One region of the Paenibacillus sp. FSL R10-2736 genome, then DNA from elsewhere that is predicted to be linked to it. Evidence: predicted binding sites of a transcription regulator. Region 1 holds the regulator's gene; the other holds the start of a gene.
What was found. The regulator NrdR, encoded in region 1, represses ribonucleotide reductase genes. The targets are predictions, from matches to a motif close to AACACNATATATNGTGTT.

Region 1 (8,319 bases):
ATTCTGCCGTCTGTCCAGCCCGCCAGCCGGGTGGTTCAGCCGCAGCAGTCTCCCCTTATTCTCCCTGAGCTGAGGTCACGGCCTAAACCGGCGGGTAATTTGCCTCCTTCTTCACCAGCTTTACCTCCAGCATCGCCAGCAGCACCGCCAGCCCCTCCATTAAATCCGGGTACCCTCCTGCTTAAGAAACGCGGGGAGCGGATCAATCTGCAGAAAGGGGCAGGATCACTAGGCGAGATCCTGATTAACCTGAACTGGGTGCAGACCCAATCATCCGGCTGGTTCGGCAGCAAAGGTATCGATCTTGATCTCGGTTGTCTGTTTGAATTAAAAAACGGGCTTAAGGGCTCTGTCCAGGCACTCGGTGAGTCCTTCGGCAGCTTGAACAGGCCGCCCTACATTTCCCTGGACGGGGATGACCGCACCGGATCGATCGCCACAGGTGAGAATCTGCGGATTAACGGCCATTATCTTTCCGAGATCAGCCGGATTGTTGTCTTTGCCTTTATCTATGAGGGAATCACGAACTGGTCGCAGGCTGACGCCCGTGTGACTATCAGGCAGCAGGACGGGCCTGAGATCGAGGTCCGGCTGGATGAGCATAACAATAATAAGGGAATGTGTGCCATCGCCATGATTCGTAATCAGCAGGACGAGACCTTCAGCGTGGAGCGGCTCGTAGAATATTTCGCCGGACACGAGGAATTAGATCAGCACTATAACTGGAATCTGAAGTGGGAAGCCGGGAGCAAATAGAGGGGCTCGGTTGCGGACCAGAGAGTTCTTATTTCCTTGAGAAACCCTGTTTCGTATTTCTTACGGACACAGATGTACTTATTTGCAGATATTCGGGTGAAATATTGCCAAATGCCATGGGATAAGTACCGTATGGTCCGTTAGCTCGGCAAAATATGCTGATTATCAAAAAGGCAATTCGATAATTCAGCTTACTACACACTCCTACGAAATAAATTGAATTCACTTTTCACTTCGCGTTATAATAGAAGACATAGGTTTTGAAGCACACGCCGCTTTTAATGCTCTCCCCCATCCAAGATTGATTTAAGGAAGGGGTGAGTATTAAGGCGGCTTTTTTGCGAGGGAAAATAGCGCTCAAGGAGGAGCACCGCGAAAAACAACTTGGAGAATGAAAGTAACCACTGGTGAAAGGAGTTACTCGGTAAAGGATTAGGCCATGGAACCGTTGAGTTCCTCCGCACAATATGGTTTCCGGCAATCGGGAATCTGGATCATTTGTTTCCGGAATGGGAAGTGCGCGACTTCAATAACGGGTACCGACATTTGGATTTGGCTTATATGCCTGGAGGTGTAAAGGGCGGAATTGAGATTCAGGGCTATAGACCTCATGCCAGGGATCTTGATGTTAGATTGGATATCGCAAGCGGCGGGCAGTAGCGTAATCGTGCCTATCAGCTAAGAGTTTAACTAAGTAACAGGGGTGGGCAGCATGCTAAATTGCCAGATAATTTGATCTGTTCTTATAACGATCTTTAGGGGAGGAATGGTTGCCTGGCGTCAAAACTAGGGAATGATTTATAAATAATAGTGTTGTATGCAACAACAAATGGCACTATGTCGCTCCGGTCGTGGCAGGTAGAGGCGTGTGAGTGGGCGGGCAAGAGGTGCAGCAGCTTAATTTGTTGCTTGTAGCGGATGGCTGAGTGTTCCTCCCGTTAACCAGGTAGATAGAACACTGGGGAGGCAAGCAGTACTGCAGTGATAAATATGATCTGAATTCCTATGCGCACCGGCAATTTCGGCACAGGCTTGCCGCCAGTTGTCAACTTGTTGCGGGCGGCATAGATATTGGCGGGGAGCATTGCGATAAGAAGCAAAACGAGGCACACAGAAGCAGCTGGTGAGAAAACGGGCAGAAGGATACCGATAGCTCCGGCAATTTCCAAGATCCCGGTAACCGTCACAATCCATTCTTTCTGCGGAAAACCAGGCGGCACCATTCTTACCAAATCAGACCGCCGCCGCCCCCAATGAGCAGAAGCACCCATTAGGAGCATTATGGATACTGCCCATTGAATGGAGGTATGCCAGTCATTCCAATAAGTCACGCCCAGGAAACCAACCACCCGAAACAGCAAAAAGGATAAGATGAGCGCTATAAAAGGAACCATTTTATAATCCTCCCTTAACTTTATTTTTTTAGAATTCCGGCCATAAAGTCCGATACCTCTTTCGCTGCAACTGACCTAGATGATGGGCGCAGGGATGCCCGCACACGCAGACCCAGTGACAGCAGGACGAACAATTCCGCCGTCTCATCAGGGTTCACGTTTTCTTTGATCACCCCGTGCCTTTGACCCGTTGTAATCCACTGCCTGGAGACTGATACCGACCGCTCATGAAAATGCTCAAGCACTTCCGCTACCGCGGGTTCATTCTCCTTGCCCATCAAGTATAGAAGAACCTTATTGGTCGCTTCATGGCTGTCTTCCAATCCTGCAAGGCTCTTGGAGATGGCCAGCATTGGCCCGTCGAATGTTTTGTTAAGGCTGCCTGCCACTTCTTCCTCAAAACGTTCATTCACAGCTTCAAGCCGCTCCTCCAGCACCCAGGCAAAAATCTCATCCTTACTCTTTACATAATGGAATATTGCACCCTTCGATAATTGCGATTGCTCCATGATGTCCTTTAAGGTGATCGCATGGCAGCTTTTATCCCGCAACAATTCCTTGGTTGCATCCAGTAGTTGCCGGATGGTCTGCTTCCGGCGATCTGAGTTCTTCATGGCGATTCTCCTCCTTCGTTCTGCTTGGACTTTAATTTATCATGATTATACATACCGACCATCGGTTTGTAAATAGAAAAGGGGGCTCAGATACCCGAGACAAATAAAAAAGAACAGCAGCTCTGCCGTTCTTGGGGATAATCAAGCCATTCTACTCTCAGGCCTAATCTGTATATCTCGCCATCATATATGTACTGTAATATTTGCCGTCTGACAGGATACGGTCCTTCTTCAGTATCCCTTCAACTTCAAAACCAAGGCTTTGGTACAAGCGGATAGCCTTCTCATTGGTTTCCAGAACGCCGCTTAGAATGATTTTGGTTATTCCGTTTGCGTCAGCCCAGGAAATGGACGCCTGCAAAAGGTTTGCGCCTACTCCGAAGCCCCAATATTGTTTCAAGACTCCTACCCCAAATTCCACCTTGTGCTTAAACCGCTGAAGATCATGTCCTTCACACCGGGAATAGCCAATGATTCTGCCGTCCGCTTCTGCAACCAGACATATATTCAGCGGATGGCTCGTATCCCTCTCAATAATTGTTTCAAATCCGGCTTCATCAATAAAAGCTTCTCCCGGCACCCGGTCCATATGCTCGGTCTCCCCGTCAACCTGAAGCCTTACCCCGGACAGAGACTTCGCATCTGCCTTCACTGCTGAACGGATCGTGTAGTTTAAACCTTTGACAAGGTATTCCTGATTATTAATGATCATGGAATTACTCCCTTCTTAAAGAATCAATGACTAGCCGCGAAGAGTACACTGCACAACTATCCTTGAGTAAAGGCTGGTGCACCCCAGCCCCTTCTTCATCAAATCGCAATTTGAAAATGAATGGGTTATCCAATCGTGATCTATTCGTTAGTAATTTGTATCGTTTCATCGGTGATTGTTCTCCCATCGCTCCCTAATGCTTGGATGGCAATTCGATGATGCAATGACATCCCAGATATATTCCAGGTTAGATTCCAACCATCTTCTCCATTTATATCGTAACCGACAAGTTCTCTCTCTCCCCAAGCTTCTGTGCCCGTTGGGACCGCCCAAAAAAGAATCGTTTCAACGTTTGTAGCATTTACGGAAACATCCAGTTCGCCGCTGTTCTTCGGAACTATGTACCAACCATCTTTTTTGGGGAAATTAGTTTCAACATTCGATATTACAGGTGTAGTATCACCCGCCTGGGAAGAGATGCTCCCTTGATTTATATAAAAGTCCCCGGAAGAACATGCTATAAGAACGAATACATAATTTTCGATATCCGTCTACAGCTATATATATGGTATGAAGAAACAACAAAAAAACGGCATCTCTGCCGTTTCTTCTGTGATGGACTCTCAGGGGCTCGAACCCTGGACAAATAGATTAAGAGTCTACTGCTCTACCAACTGAGCTAAGAGTCCGTAGTATGGTGGAGAATAGGGGGCTCGAACCCCTGACCTCATCGCTGCCAGCGATGCGCTCTCCCAGCTGAGCTAATTCCCCATACGCTTGATTTCGAATCACATTATGTATTCTGAAATCCATTTTGAGCGGTTCGCTCAAGTCGCTTTCAAGTTGTTATGTTTCGTAGGCGACTTCTATATAATACAGAAATTCAGCATCAGTGTCAACACTTTTATAAAATTAATTAATTTCTATGCAGAGGCGCTTCACACAGAGGCCAGCCTCACAATATCAAGGCTAGCCCCTTTATGCCAGGAATGGCACATTACCTCTTCACAAAGCCTCCTACAGCCCGTCCAGCTCCTCAGTACCCTTAGAGAGCAGTCCCTTCAGTTCCTTCATAAACATGTTGATGTCCTTGAACTGGCGGTACACGGACGCGAAGCGAACGTAAGCTACCTCATCTACAGGATAGAGCTGCTCCATGACCAGCTCGCCGATCTGGCGGCTCTCGATCTCGGCCAGGGCGATGCCGCGCAGGCTTTTCTCAACCTCGGATACGATGACTTCCAGACGCTCTACGGAAACGGGACGTTTCTCACAGGCGCGGATGAGGCCACGGAGGATTTTGTCACGGCTGAACTCTTCGCGGCTGCCGTCTTTTTTGATGACAATCAGCGGGGTCTCTTCAATCATTTCGAAGGTGGTGAAGCGGCGGCTGCACAGTTCGCATTCGCGCCTGCGGCGGATGGACTTATTCTCATTGGCTGGACGGGAGTCAAGCACTTTGGTATTGGTGTGATCACAGTAAGGGCATTTCATAAGCTTCATCACTTCCTCATAGTAAGAATGGGTATGCCCCGCTCCTGAAAAACCAGGCTACACGGGGCTTATGTTAATTTCCAGAAATCACCGTTTATTTGTTGTTATGAATATGGCAAGTCCGGCACATAATACAGTTACCAACCGATAGGAGGTGAACAGCAATGAGCCAAAACAACAGCTCCAATAACCTGGTAGCTCCAAATTCACGCGGTGCCTTGGAACAACTGAAATTCGAAGTTGCCCAAGAACTAGGTATCACCCTCTCCCCAGATGGATACCAAGGCAATAAAACTTCTTACGAAAACGGTTCGATCGGTGGTTACATCACTAAACGTCTTGTAACCCTGGCTGAACAGCAATTGGCAGGTCAATACAAATAACCTGTCTCCATAAGCTTGCCTAAAGAAGTATTGAACGGCCTCCGGGCCGTTTGATGCTTCTTTTTATGTCGGCACAAACGCAATATTTAAAGCAGAGCCTCAGAATTCACTGTAGAGCTCCGTGTATTGGTCATAATAATAGATAACACGCTGTACGTAGTGACGGGTCTCTCCGAACGGGATGTCCTTCACAGATGCTTCTGTTCCGTCCCACCGGCCTTCATCCAGCCAGCTCTGCACTTTGCCGGGGCCCGCATTATAGGCCGCTATAACCGCTGTGCGGTTGCCGTCAAACTGCCGCGAAAGCGTAGACAAATACCAGGTGCCCAGTTCGATATTGGAGGATGGCTCTTCTTTTAGCCGCTCAAGAGACACTTCGGGAAGCTTGGCCTTTTCCAGCGCCCACTTGGCGGTATCCGGCATCAGCTGCATCAGTCCGAGTGCACCCTTTTTGGATTCGCGTCCGGTCTTGAAATTGGTCTCAACGCGGATAATTGACGCCACCAGGAACGGGTCCATCTCATAAGTAAGGCTGTGTTTGCGGATCTCATCTTTATAATGTATCGGATAAAACCACGACATCCAATTGGTGCTCAGGAACAGGATCGCTGTAAAGCCGATAAACAGCAGCAGCAGTACTCTTTTTTTGCGCAGCCACTTCATCATGAGAGGCCCAGCCTGTCCCACAGGCCGGCAACCTGCCGCTCCGTAGCTCCGGGATCACCGCTGTTGTCGATCACATAGTCGGCTTTCCTGCGCTTCAGTTCGATGTCCATCTGCGACTTCAGCCGGTTCTCGGCTTGTTCCAGCGTCATTCCGCTCCGCGCCATGAGCCGGGCCAACTGGACTCTGCGGGGCACATAGACCACAATAATCTGATCGAATAAATTGTCCAGCTGTGATTCATAGAGCAGCGGAATATCAACAATAACCAGCCGCTGCGGATCTTCCTGATCTAACGCATACATACGGTCCTTAATTTCTGTGCGGATCGCCGGATGTGTCAGATTGTTCAAGGTCTGAAGTGCTTCCGGATCCCGGAAAACCATCTCCCCCAGCCTCGCCCGGTCCAGTGTTCCGTCCGGCTGCAGAATCGTCTCTCCAAAAGCCTGTACAGCAGCGGCCAGCACCGGATGACCGGGGAGCATAACCTCTCTGGCGATAACGTCGGCATCCACCAGAGCAGCTCCCTTGGCGACAAACAGTGCGGACACGGTGCTTTTTCCGGAGGCAATCCCTCCGGTTAAGCCCATAATCATGTACTCACCTCATAATAGCTTCATTATACCCATTGCAATTAATAATAACGCCGGCAGAACAGCCGCATGCTTCATCCAGTAGCTGCCTGACAATCTTAGTCCTGTCTTCATCCCCAGCAGCAGAAATGTTCCGCTGAACACAGCGATCATCAGCGAGGTCGACACCGGGCTGAACCCGAGCAGCGCAGCACCGAGACCGGCGCCGAAGGCATCCAGCGAGAGCGCAATGCCCAGGACCATGGCTTCCATGGAGGAAATACTCCCGGAAGCATCCATATCGGCGGAAGACGGGGTGCGGAGGATCTGAATGACTACTCCCAGATGCCGGAGCTCCAGTGAGAATACAGCCGGCTTCAGCACCTCTGCCTCTGCCTCAATCGCAGCGGCAGCAGCCGTCTCCAGCAAGGCTTGCCGGTCTGGCAGCCCGTCTCCGGCTCCCAGCCCTGCTTCCCCCTGCTCCTTCTCTTTCTGTGTCAGCATCTGGAACAGCGACCAGCAGCCCATCAAGACGAGAATAACCGCTCCGATACTGGAAGCGGCATGCGGTGAGACCACCTTGGCCAGCAGCACGCCGACCTGCATAGACACACAAATGACTACCCCCGAACAGAGCGAGATAATCATAATTGAGAGCAAAGGAATTTTCATTTTACGCAGTCCATATGTAATGCCTACACCAAATCCGTCCAAACTAAGAGCAAACGCAAGCAGCAGCAATGACAACAATGGGCTCAGCACCCGCAATCCCTCCCGTGAAGAACCGGAACCTGGCGGCCTTGTCAGCCGGGTTCCGTTCGCCTTAATCAGCAATCTTCACACATTATATGGGCGGGACGGGCAGTGAGTGCCTGCCTTTTGATGAAGCATGGACAACACCGCTTAGAATCTCCTATAAATCCACTTCATAAGCCCGGCTGAATACTTACCTTATCTGCACCGGTACAGGCTGGCAGCTCGGACAATAATGCGTGCCCCGGCCGCCGACAACACTTTTCTCAATTAACGTTCCGCAGGTAGCACACGGCTGATCCTTGCGTCCGTATATGCGGTGCTGATCCTGATAGTTCCCGCTCTCCCCCTGGCCGTTGACATATGACTTCACCGAGGAGCCTCCCGCATTCACCGCCTCTGTCAAGGTTGCAACGATCGCATGATGCAGCCTGGCCAGATGGTCCTCCGAGAGAGAGTTTGCGGCTTCTTCCGGATGAATACCGGCACGGTGCAGGGATTCATCCACATAAATATTGCCGATACCGACGATATATTCCTGATTCAGCAGCAGCGGCTTAATTTTGGTGCTTCTCCGCGAGACAATCTGTTTGAAACGCTCCAGGGTGAAATCTGCATCCAGCGGTTCCTGTCCCAGCTTATTCAGCGGCTTCAGCAGCAGATCCTCACCCGGCTGGAACAGATGCATCGTTCCGAACTGGCGCACATCGGTATAACGCAGCTCCGTACCATCGGTGAAATGGAAAATCACATGAGTATGCTTGTCCAGCGGCTCGCCCTCCCGGTAAACACCGTAACGGCCTTCCATCCGCAGATGGGAGACCATCACAAGTCCATCGAAGACGAACCGCAGGAACTTGCCTCTGCGCTCAACCGTTACTACGCTATGGCCTGCCAGCATATGGGCAAAAGCCTGAATATCATCCGGCCGCTGAATAATCCGCGGCAGCCGGACGGTGACATGCTCTATCTGCTTGC
Region 2 (8,319 bases), 3.6 Mb from region 1:
GTTACATCACTGTTCACATGCAGGACCGTTGAGATACCCTGGTCGATATGAGGCTGAATTTCCGCAATCAGGTCAATCACCTTGAACTGGTCCATCTGGTACGCTGATTTATAGAAGAATACATTGTCCGGACGCAGGTAAGGCATCGGATAGTAGGTGGTCGAGTTGGCATACGTGCGTGTCTCGATCTGTTCTACAATCGGCATTACACTGGACGTGGCATTCTGGATGTAAGAGATGCTCGCAGTCGGCGCAATCGCCAGACGGTAGGCATGGTACAAGCCGTTCTTCATCACATCATCACGCAGCTGCTTCCAGTCCTCGGTTGTAGGAATATAGATGCCCTCGAACAGCTCCTGCGCTCTTGCAGTAACCGGACGGTAGTCCGTGGTCAGGTAACGGTCGAAATACACGCCGGACGCATAATCGGATTCTGCGAAGCCATGGAAGGTCTCGCCAGTCTCCGCTGCGATCTGCATACTCTTTTCAATCGAATGGAAGTTCATCGTCATGAAGAAGGTCCGGGCGAAATCGCGGGCCTGCTCACTCTCATAAGCAATCTTGTTCTTGGCAAAGTAACCGTGCAGATTCATCACACCCAGGCCGACGGAGTGCATCTCTTTATTCGCTTTGGCCACGCCAGGAGCATTGGAGACCGTAGTCATATCGCTGACTGCAGTCAGTGCGAGCATGCCTTCATGAACGGATTCACGAATCTTGCCATGCTCCATCACATTCACAATGTTGAGGGAAGCCAGGTTGCAGCTGATATCACGGCGGATCGCGTCCTGCTCTCCATAGTTGTTAATCTCGGAAGTCTCCTGCAATTGGAAAATCTCGGTGCACAGGTTCGACATCTTGATCTGTCCCACATTACGCAAGGCGTGGGCGTTATTGGCATTGCTCTTGTTCATAATATACGGATAGCCCGATTCGAGCTGGATCATGGCGATTTTGGTCAGCATGTCGCGTGCGCTCATGGCAACCTTCTTCTTCACGCGCGAATCGGCGAGCAGGGTATCGTACATCACGTCCAGATCCATATCATCCAGATGCGTTCCATACGCCTGGAATACAGTATAAGGAGCGAATACATGCAGCGGCTGATTATCCTGCGCCAGCTTGTAGAAGCGGTTAGGCACGATCAGGCCGATAGACAACGTCTTCAGGCGTGTCCGTTCGTCGGCGTTGATTTTTTTGCTGTCCAGGAATTCGAGAACATCCCAGCCGAAAATATTATAATAAGCCGCGCCCGAACCCTTGCGCTGACCCATCTGGTCCGCGTAGGAGAAGCCGTCTTCCATGAGCTTCAGGACAGGCATGATGCCCTTGGCAGCATCCTCGACGCCCTTAATCGTCTCGCCGCGCGAGCGCAGCTTGGACAGATTGACCGCCACACCGCCGCCGATCTTGGACAGCTGCATGCAGGTGTTCAGTACATAGTTGATCGAATTGAGCGAGTCGTCCATTTCCAGCAGGAAGCAGGAGACCATCTCACCACGGCGGCTCTTGCCGGCATTGAGGAAGGTCGGGGTAGCCGGCTGCAGGCGCTGCTCCATCATCGAGCGGGCCAGCGTGCGGGCTGTCTCCACGTTGCCGCGTCCCAGATGCAGGGCCACCACAGCTACGCGGTCCGGGTAATGCTCAAGGTATTGCTTACGGTCATTGCTTTTGACGGCATAGTCTGTGTAGAACTTGGAAGCCGCCATATAGGAAGGGAACTGGAAGTTATATTCGTGGGCAATCCGGTAGACGTCCTCCATCTCAGCTGCGGAATAACGGTCATACAGGTCCTCGTAGTAATCATTGGCAATCATATAATCGATCTTCGCTTTGGTAGTTGTGAAGGTCAGGCTGCGCCGCTCCACATCCCGCATGAACTCGGCTACTGCCTCCTGGTCCTTATCCAATTGGAAAAAGCCGCTTTCGTCTCTCTTCATCAACATGTTGTTCAGTTCAATATGCCGCAACCCGGTCCACCTCCTGTTTTATGCGCTGTACATCACCAAATGTTCCCGACAACTCAAACTTGCCGACCACCGGTACGTTGTAACGCTGTGCAATTAAATCTGCGCTGTGCGCGTATAGCTCACCCCAGTTTTTGTTGCCGCTCGCGGCGATGCCTTTGAGCCTGGAATGGTTCTTCTCTAAGAAAGAAGCTACCTTCTCTGGAATCTGTCCAAATCCGGTGGTGTATGTAACAAGCACGTAAGGCTCGTCGATCGTCATATGCTCTTCGATTTGAACAGCGGGAAGCTTCAGCTTATTGATGAACCTTCTAACGTTGCCGGTCTTGGAATCGTAAGCAATCAACATGGTCCCTAACCTCCTATAACATGTAGCTATTTCTACTTGACAAATGATGGCGGGCAATTTCACTAGATTTATTGGCTTTTCTATTATATACACTATATTTAGTAACGTTTAATCATTTTACTACCATATATTGAAAAGTCAATAGACCAACTGGTCCTTCTAACCCCCTGATTTGCCCGTGAAAAAGGGAGAAAACCACGCCCCGCCTGCATTCTATTCTCTTATAATTTATTAGTATTTTTTTTAAGCTTTTTTGTGGGCCGGTGTCCGGCGAGAATTGATCAATAGTGAAAGAAAAGCATTCATTACCCTCCTTCATGCCCGGCCCCTGTCAATCTATAATAAAAGAAAAGTTCCGATACAGAAGGAAGATAGGAGTAAATTCATGAATAATGCTGCTGCAAAGCAAGCCCCTGCGGGTTCTTTGAAAACGGTTCCGCCTGGCAAAACACGGATCAAACGCTGGGAATCTCCGCTCGCCGGCTATCTGTTTCTCTCTCCGTGGTTAATAGGTTTTTTCCTGCTGACCCTGGGGCCGATGATTATGTCCCTGTATTACTCGCTTACCGATTACTCGCTGCTGGAAGCACCGGAGTGGGTCGGATTTGCCAACTACACGAGAATCTTCACCCAGGATGATGTGTTTCCGTCTTCGCTGCGGATCACGATTACCTTCGTGCTGCTGACCGTGCCGCTGCGGCTGATGTTCGCCCTGGCGATTGCCATGCTGCTGAACCGCAAGATCAGGGGGATCAGCTTTTACCGGACGATGGTGTATTTCCCCTCATTGATCGGGACAAGTATCGCTGTATCGATTCTCTGGAAGAATATTTTCAGCCGCAACGGCTTCATTAATGACTTCCTGGGGATCTTCGGGATCAAGGGACCGGCATGGATTGCGGATCCGAAGTATGCACTGGGTACGCTGATCCTGCTGATGGTCTGGCAGTTCGGCTCGTCGATGATTATTTTCCTGGCCGGACTGAAGCAGATCCCGGGTGATCTGTACGAAGCGTCGTCTGTGGACGGAGCCAGCAAATTCCGCCAGTTCATCTCGATCACACTGCCGATGCTCTCGCCGATCATTATGTTCAATGCCATTCAGACGATGATCAATACGTTCCAGATGTTCACCCAGGCATTTGTCATCACGAACGGCGGTCCGGTGAAATCTACGTTTGTCTACGTCATGTATCTGTATGAAGAAGCCTTTACCAAGTTCCACATGGGGTATGCCTCGGCGCTGGCCTGGGTTCTGCTGCTGCTGATCGGACTGTTCACGGCCGTGCTGTTCGGAACTTCGAAATATTGGGTGTTCTATGAATCGCAAGGAGGCAAGAAATAATGGATGCTACCCGCTCAAGCAAAAAAATATTAACGCATGTATCTCTCCTCGTCGTCAGTCTGATTATGATGTATCCGATTTTTTGGTGGCTGGGTGCCTCGCTGAAGACGAATGAGGAGATGAGTTCGGCGGGTCTGTTCCCGAAGATTCCGCACTGGGCCAACTTCTCCGAAGGCTGGGTATCGGTGCCGAACTTTACTTTTACCCACTTCTATCTCAATACCTTTGAGCTTGTACTAGGTGTGCTGTTCACAAGTGTGATCTCCTGCAGTCTGGTTGCCTTTGCATTCTCCAGACTTGATTTCCCGCTGCGCAATTTCTGGTTCGCCATTATGCTGGTTACCCTGATGCTGCCAACCCAGGTTACGATTGTACCCCAGTATGTCATGTTCAGCGGCTGGGGCTGGATCAACACCTATCTGCCGTTCTACATTCCCCATCTGTTCGCCGGCGGGATCGGCGGCCCGTTCTTCATCTATCTGTTAGTCCAGTTTATGCGCTCCGTCCCCAAAGAGCTGGATGAGGCGGCCAAAATCGACGGCTGCTCCTGGTTCAGCATCTACTGGAGAATTATGCTGCCGCTGGTGAAGCCTGCGCTGGTTACGGTGGCGATCTATGCCTTCCTCTGGAACTGGGATGATTTCTTCGGGCAGATGCTTTATATTAATACTGTTGAAAAATACACGATCAATCTCGCACTTAAGCTGTTCATAGATTCACAGGGATCAGTGCCGTGGGGCCAGATGCTAGCCATGTCGCTTCTATCCATTACTCCGTCCGTACTGATCTTCTTCCTCGCCCAGAAGCATTTCGTGGAAGGGATGTCTGCGGGGGCGTTGAAGGGCTAGGATGCCTTATAAATTATCTAATAAGAGGGAATTAAAGCTGCGATGGTTCGCGGCTTTCTTTCTATGATTAGGACCATACAGGTTTCATGAGATATAGCAGGAGGATTCCACATGCGGGTTAACCCCTTTAAAACGCTGCGCATCGATGTTGTTTTCTTCTTTGGCTTCGCGCTGATTGTGGCAGCCCTGGTCGGCGTGACTGTCTTTTTCAGTTATGTAAGCGGGTCCAGAGAAATTGCCGGCAACACATCCTATTACCAGCAGAAGCTGCTCATTGAGCTGCATAAGAAGCTGAACACCAATCTCGTGGATATTGAGCAAAGCTCCAATACGGCTGCTCAGAATTTGAGCGACCAGTATGAAGCGATGCTGAACGGCACCCCGTATGACCGGGTGCGGGGACAAGCCAGTATCCGCTCCCAATTGAACAACTATGTATTCGGGATGCCGATCCTGCAGTCAATCCATGTCTATTCGGATATGACGCCGACTTATAATGTGCAGGAGTTTGTACAGTTTCTGCCGCTTGCACAGATGGAGCAGGAGGTCTGGTATGAGGATTTGCGCAACTCCGATTACAGCTGGCTGAGAGAGCGGATTATCAAGACCAACAGCGGGGATACCTCGGTGATTAGCTTTGCCCGCAAGGTCCATAACCGCTTTAACCGGTCGATTGCTGTGATGATCTTCAATGTCCGGGTTCCGGCCTTTCAGTCGCTGATTGCCACGGAGGACAACCGCTCCAACCTGGCACTGCTTGATGCCACGGGCAAGCTGATTACAGCTACAGGCGACCCCGGCTTCTTCGTGCAGAATGAGGCGCAGATCAAGACCCATCTCGATTCTCAGACGAACGGCGCCAAGCGGACCGGTGACGAATTTCTCGTATGGTCCTCATCGCTCGATTCCCAGTGGTCACTGGTAGAGATTACCTCCTGGAGTCAGATCACGGCGGGAAGCCTGAAGCAGACGCAAATTATTCTGGCATTCGGGATCGCCACCATTGTGCTGATTCTGCTGCTGGCTGTATTCCTGTCCCGTCAGTTCGTCAAGCCGATTGGACTGCTGCTGAAAGCAATGAGCAATTTTTCACTAAGTAAACGGACTTCGCTGCCTGAAGATTACCGGAATGAATTCGGCCGTCTGTTCCAAGGCTATGAGAAGCTGACCTACCGGATTGAAGAGCTCTATGAGAGCCTGGAGGAGCAGCATGAGCGGCAGCGGGCTGCTGAGATTAAAGCGCTGCAGATGATGATCAACCCTCATTTCCTCTACAATTCGCTGGATCAGGTCAACTGGATGGCGATTGAGGCTTCGCAGCCGCAGATAAGCAATATGCTGGCGCATCTGGGACAATTTTTCCGGCTCGCCCTATCAAACAGTGATAGTCTTGTACCGCTGTCGGAGGAGCTGGCCCATATTGAGAGCTATCTGCAGTTCCAGAAGATCCGCTGGGAGGACCGCCTGGATTACCGTGTGCTGCTCGAAGATGAGGCCCGAAACCTGTTTGTGCCCAAAATTATTCTGCAGCCGTTTGTCGAGAATGCCTTCATACACGGGTTCCACGGTAAACAGCAGGCATCGTTAACTATTGCGGTCAGTATCCAGAATAACCGGCTGCTGCAGATTACCGTGACAGATAACGGCCGCCAGCTGCAGGAGAACTGGCAGGAGAAGCGGAGTGCCAAGGGCGGTTACGGGCTGCGGAATGTCCGCGAACGGATTGTTGCGCTGTTTGGTGAACCCTACGGCTTCACGCTGGGCAACTCACCGGATGGCGGTACACAGGCGGTCATCCTTCTGCCTATAGTCCATACACCATCTCATAAAGGAGGATTGAAGCATGTGGAAAGTAGTGATCATTGACGATGATTTCCAGGTCGTGAGGGGACTCCGTAAAGTCATTCCCTGGGAAGAGCTGGACGCCGAATTTGCCGGTGAAGCCATTGATGGCGAGGCAGGCCTCAAGCTGATTGCCGAGGTGAACCCGGATATAGTCCTGACCGATATTTATATGCCTGTGATGAACGGGATTCAGATGATCGAACAGCTGAAAGCCGGGGATTTCGCCGGCCGGTTCGTGATCTTAAGCGGATACAATGATTTCGAATACGCCCGGACTGCGCTCCGCCTCGGGGTGGATGATTATTTGACCAAGCCTGTGACGGTGGAGCAGATCCGCAGCGTATTGTCGGTAACGATTGAGAAGCTGGAGGAGACCTATCTGCACCGTCTGAATCTTGGAGAGGTGCAGTCACCTGAGCGGCGTGAAGAGCTATGCCTTGAGGAATGGCTGGCCGGCGAGCTGAACGGCTGGGGCCAGAGCTCCGAAGCATCGGTTCCGGCGGAGCTGCTTAACGAACGGAAATATACGGTGATGATCATCGAGGTGCTGTGGACCGAACGCATCCGCAGTATTTCCCTGGCGGATTGGAGCCTGTTCAAATTCGCTGTCTCCAACATTGTTGCCGAGGTGTCCGGCCGGGAGTGGCCGGACACCTGCTTCGTCTGGCTGTTCGGCAACCATGCAGCACTGCTGCTGCCATCGGCAGAGCGGGAGGGGGGGCAGGCAATAGGGCAGGCTGCAGACCGGCTGGGAGAGCTGATGGTGGGCAGCATGAAGACCTATCTCGGACTTGAGATCCGCTTCGGGACCGGCACTGCGAAATCCGGCTGGAGAGGAATCAAACCGTCCGGCGACGAGGCGCTGCAGAGACTGTTCGCCAAGCAGCCGCTGAATCTGCAAAGCGGGAATAATCCGGATGATGGAAAAGCGGCTGCAGCAGTTGAGGTGTCCCTGCTGACCGATTACTACCAGAGTATAACCAAAGCGCTGCAGGAAGAGCGTGACGATGAAGTCATGCGGCTGATCCGCCTGTACCTGCACCGCAGACAGCCGGAATTGCCGGTGGATCCGGTATCCTTCCGGATGCTGGCAGCTGAGCTCTGGACCATGCTGCATAACGCCATGCTGATGGCGGGAATTCCCGGCCGCAGCGATGATGAAGGGCTGGCGCTGCGCGAGCTGAGTGAGATGACGGAGCTTCCGAAGATTGAAGAATGGCTGGAGACACAGCTCCGCAGCCTCCGCCGGGCGCAGGTTCCGGCTATTCAGGAGAAGCACCGCAAAGCGGTACAATTCATGACGGAATACATCCACAAGCATTATGCGGAGGATATTACGCTGGAGCTTCTGGCCTCGCAGCTGTATATCTCCAAGAATTATTTAAATCAGCTGTTCAAGAAAGTGACCGGAGAAACGTTCACCAACTACGTTATCCGTGTGCGGATTGAGAAGGCCAAAGCGCTGCTGCTGGAAGGCAGCCATCTGATCTATGAGGTCTCGGAGATGGTTGGATACCAGAATGTTCCATATTTCAGCACCCTGTTCAAGAAGTATTGCGGTGTCAGTCCCAGTGAGCTGATCAAACGCTAGATTGAAGTGGATATTGAAAGATTTGTGTTCATTACTCTTCTATACGGTGAATAGCCCCGGTGATAATATCGACCTATAAATGTTGGCTCAGCTGACAGAAGGGGGAAATTGAAATGCAGAAGAAGGTTAAAAAAAGTTTTCTTGCAATCGCTTTAATGACGATGGTTGCAGCGACTGCTGCTTGCGGAAACAACACTAATAACACAGCGAACAGCACTACCGCGGGGGGCACTACAGCTGCGGCTACCACAGCTCCGGCAGGAGCAACCGGAGACGCCGGCACGCCGTTGACGCTCACATTAACCTGGTGGGGGTCCCAGGCAAGACATGACGCTACACTGAAGGCGCTCGACCAATATAAGGCGCTGAATGCG

Region 2: a site for NrdR is predicted at 2,405-2,422, ahead of nrdI (class Ib ribonucleoside-diphosphate reductase assembly flavoprotein NrdI). Genes of this name have one in related genera too.

What each region holds. Positions count from the first base shown of each region.
Region 1 covers NZ_JBBOBN010000001.1:4,979,450-4,987,768, forward strand. Annotated here, with positions in the region: gene NSQ73_RS21470 (TerD family protein) at 1-756, shown strand, start outside; partial or broken gene NSQ73_RS21475 (transcriptional regulator) at 1,168-1,389, shown strand; gene NSQ73_RS21480 (DoxX family protein) at 1,695-2,150, opposite strand; gene NSQ73_RS21485 (TetR/AcrR family transcriptional regulator) at 2,171-2,764, opposite strand; gene NSQ73_RS21490 (GNAT family N-acetyltransferase) at 2,928-3,476, opposite strand; tRNA gene NSQ73_RS21495 (tRNA-Lys) at 4,093-4,165, opposite strand; tRNA gene NSQ73_RS21500 (tRNA-Ala) at 4,172-4,247, opposite strand; gene nrdR (transcriptional regulator NrdR) at 4,494-4,970, opposite strand; gene NSQ73_RS21510 (alpha/beta-type small acid-soluble spore protein) at 5,135-5,353, shown strand; gene NSQ73_RS21515 (lytic transglycosylase domain-containing protein) at 5,453-6,016, opposite strand; gene coaE (dephospho-CoA kinase) at 6,016-6,612, opposite strand; gene NSQ73_RS21525 (manganese efflux pump) at 6,622-7,350, opposite strand; gene mutM (DNA-formamidopyrimidine glycosylase) at 7,535-8,319, opposite strand, start outside.
Region 2 covers NZ_JBBOBN010000001.1:1,348,545-1,356,863, forward strand. Annotated here, with positions in the region: gene nrdE (class 1b ribonucleoside-diphosphate reductase subunit alpha) at 1-1,970, opposite strand, end outside; gene nrdI (class Ib ribonucleoside-diphosphate reductase assembly flavoprotein NrdI) at 1,957-2,316, opposite strand; gene NSQ73_RS05860 (carbohydrate ABC transporter permease) at 2,702-3,661, shown strand; gene NSQ73_RS05865 (carbohydrate ABC transporter permease) at 3,661-4,509, shown strand; gene NSQ73_RS05870 (sensor histidine kinase) at 4,621-6,375, shown strand; gene NSQ73_RS05875 (response regulator transcription factor) at 6,353-7,945, shown strand; gene NSQ73_RS05880 (ABC transporter substrate-binding protein) at 8,059-8,319, shown strand, end outside.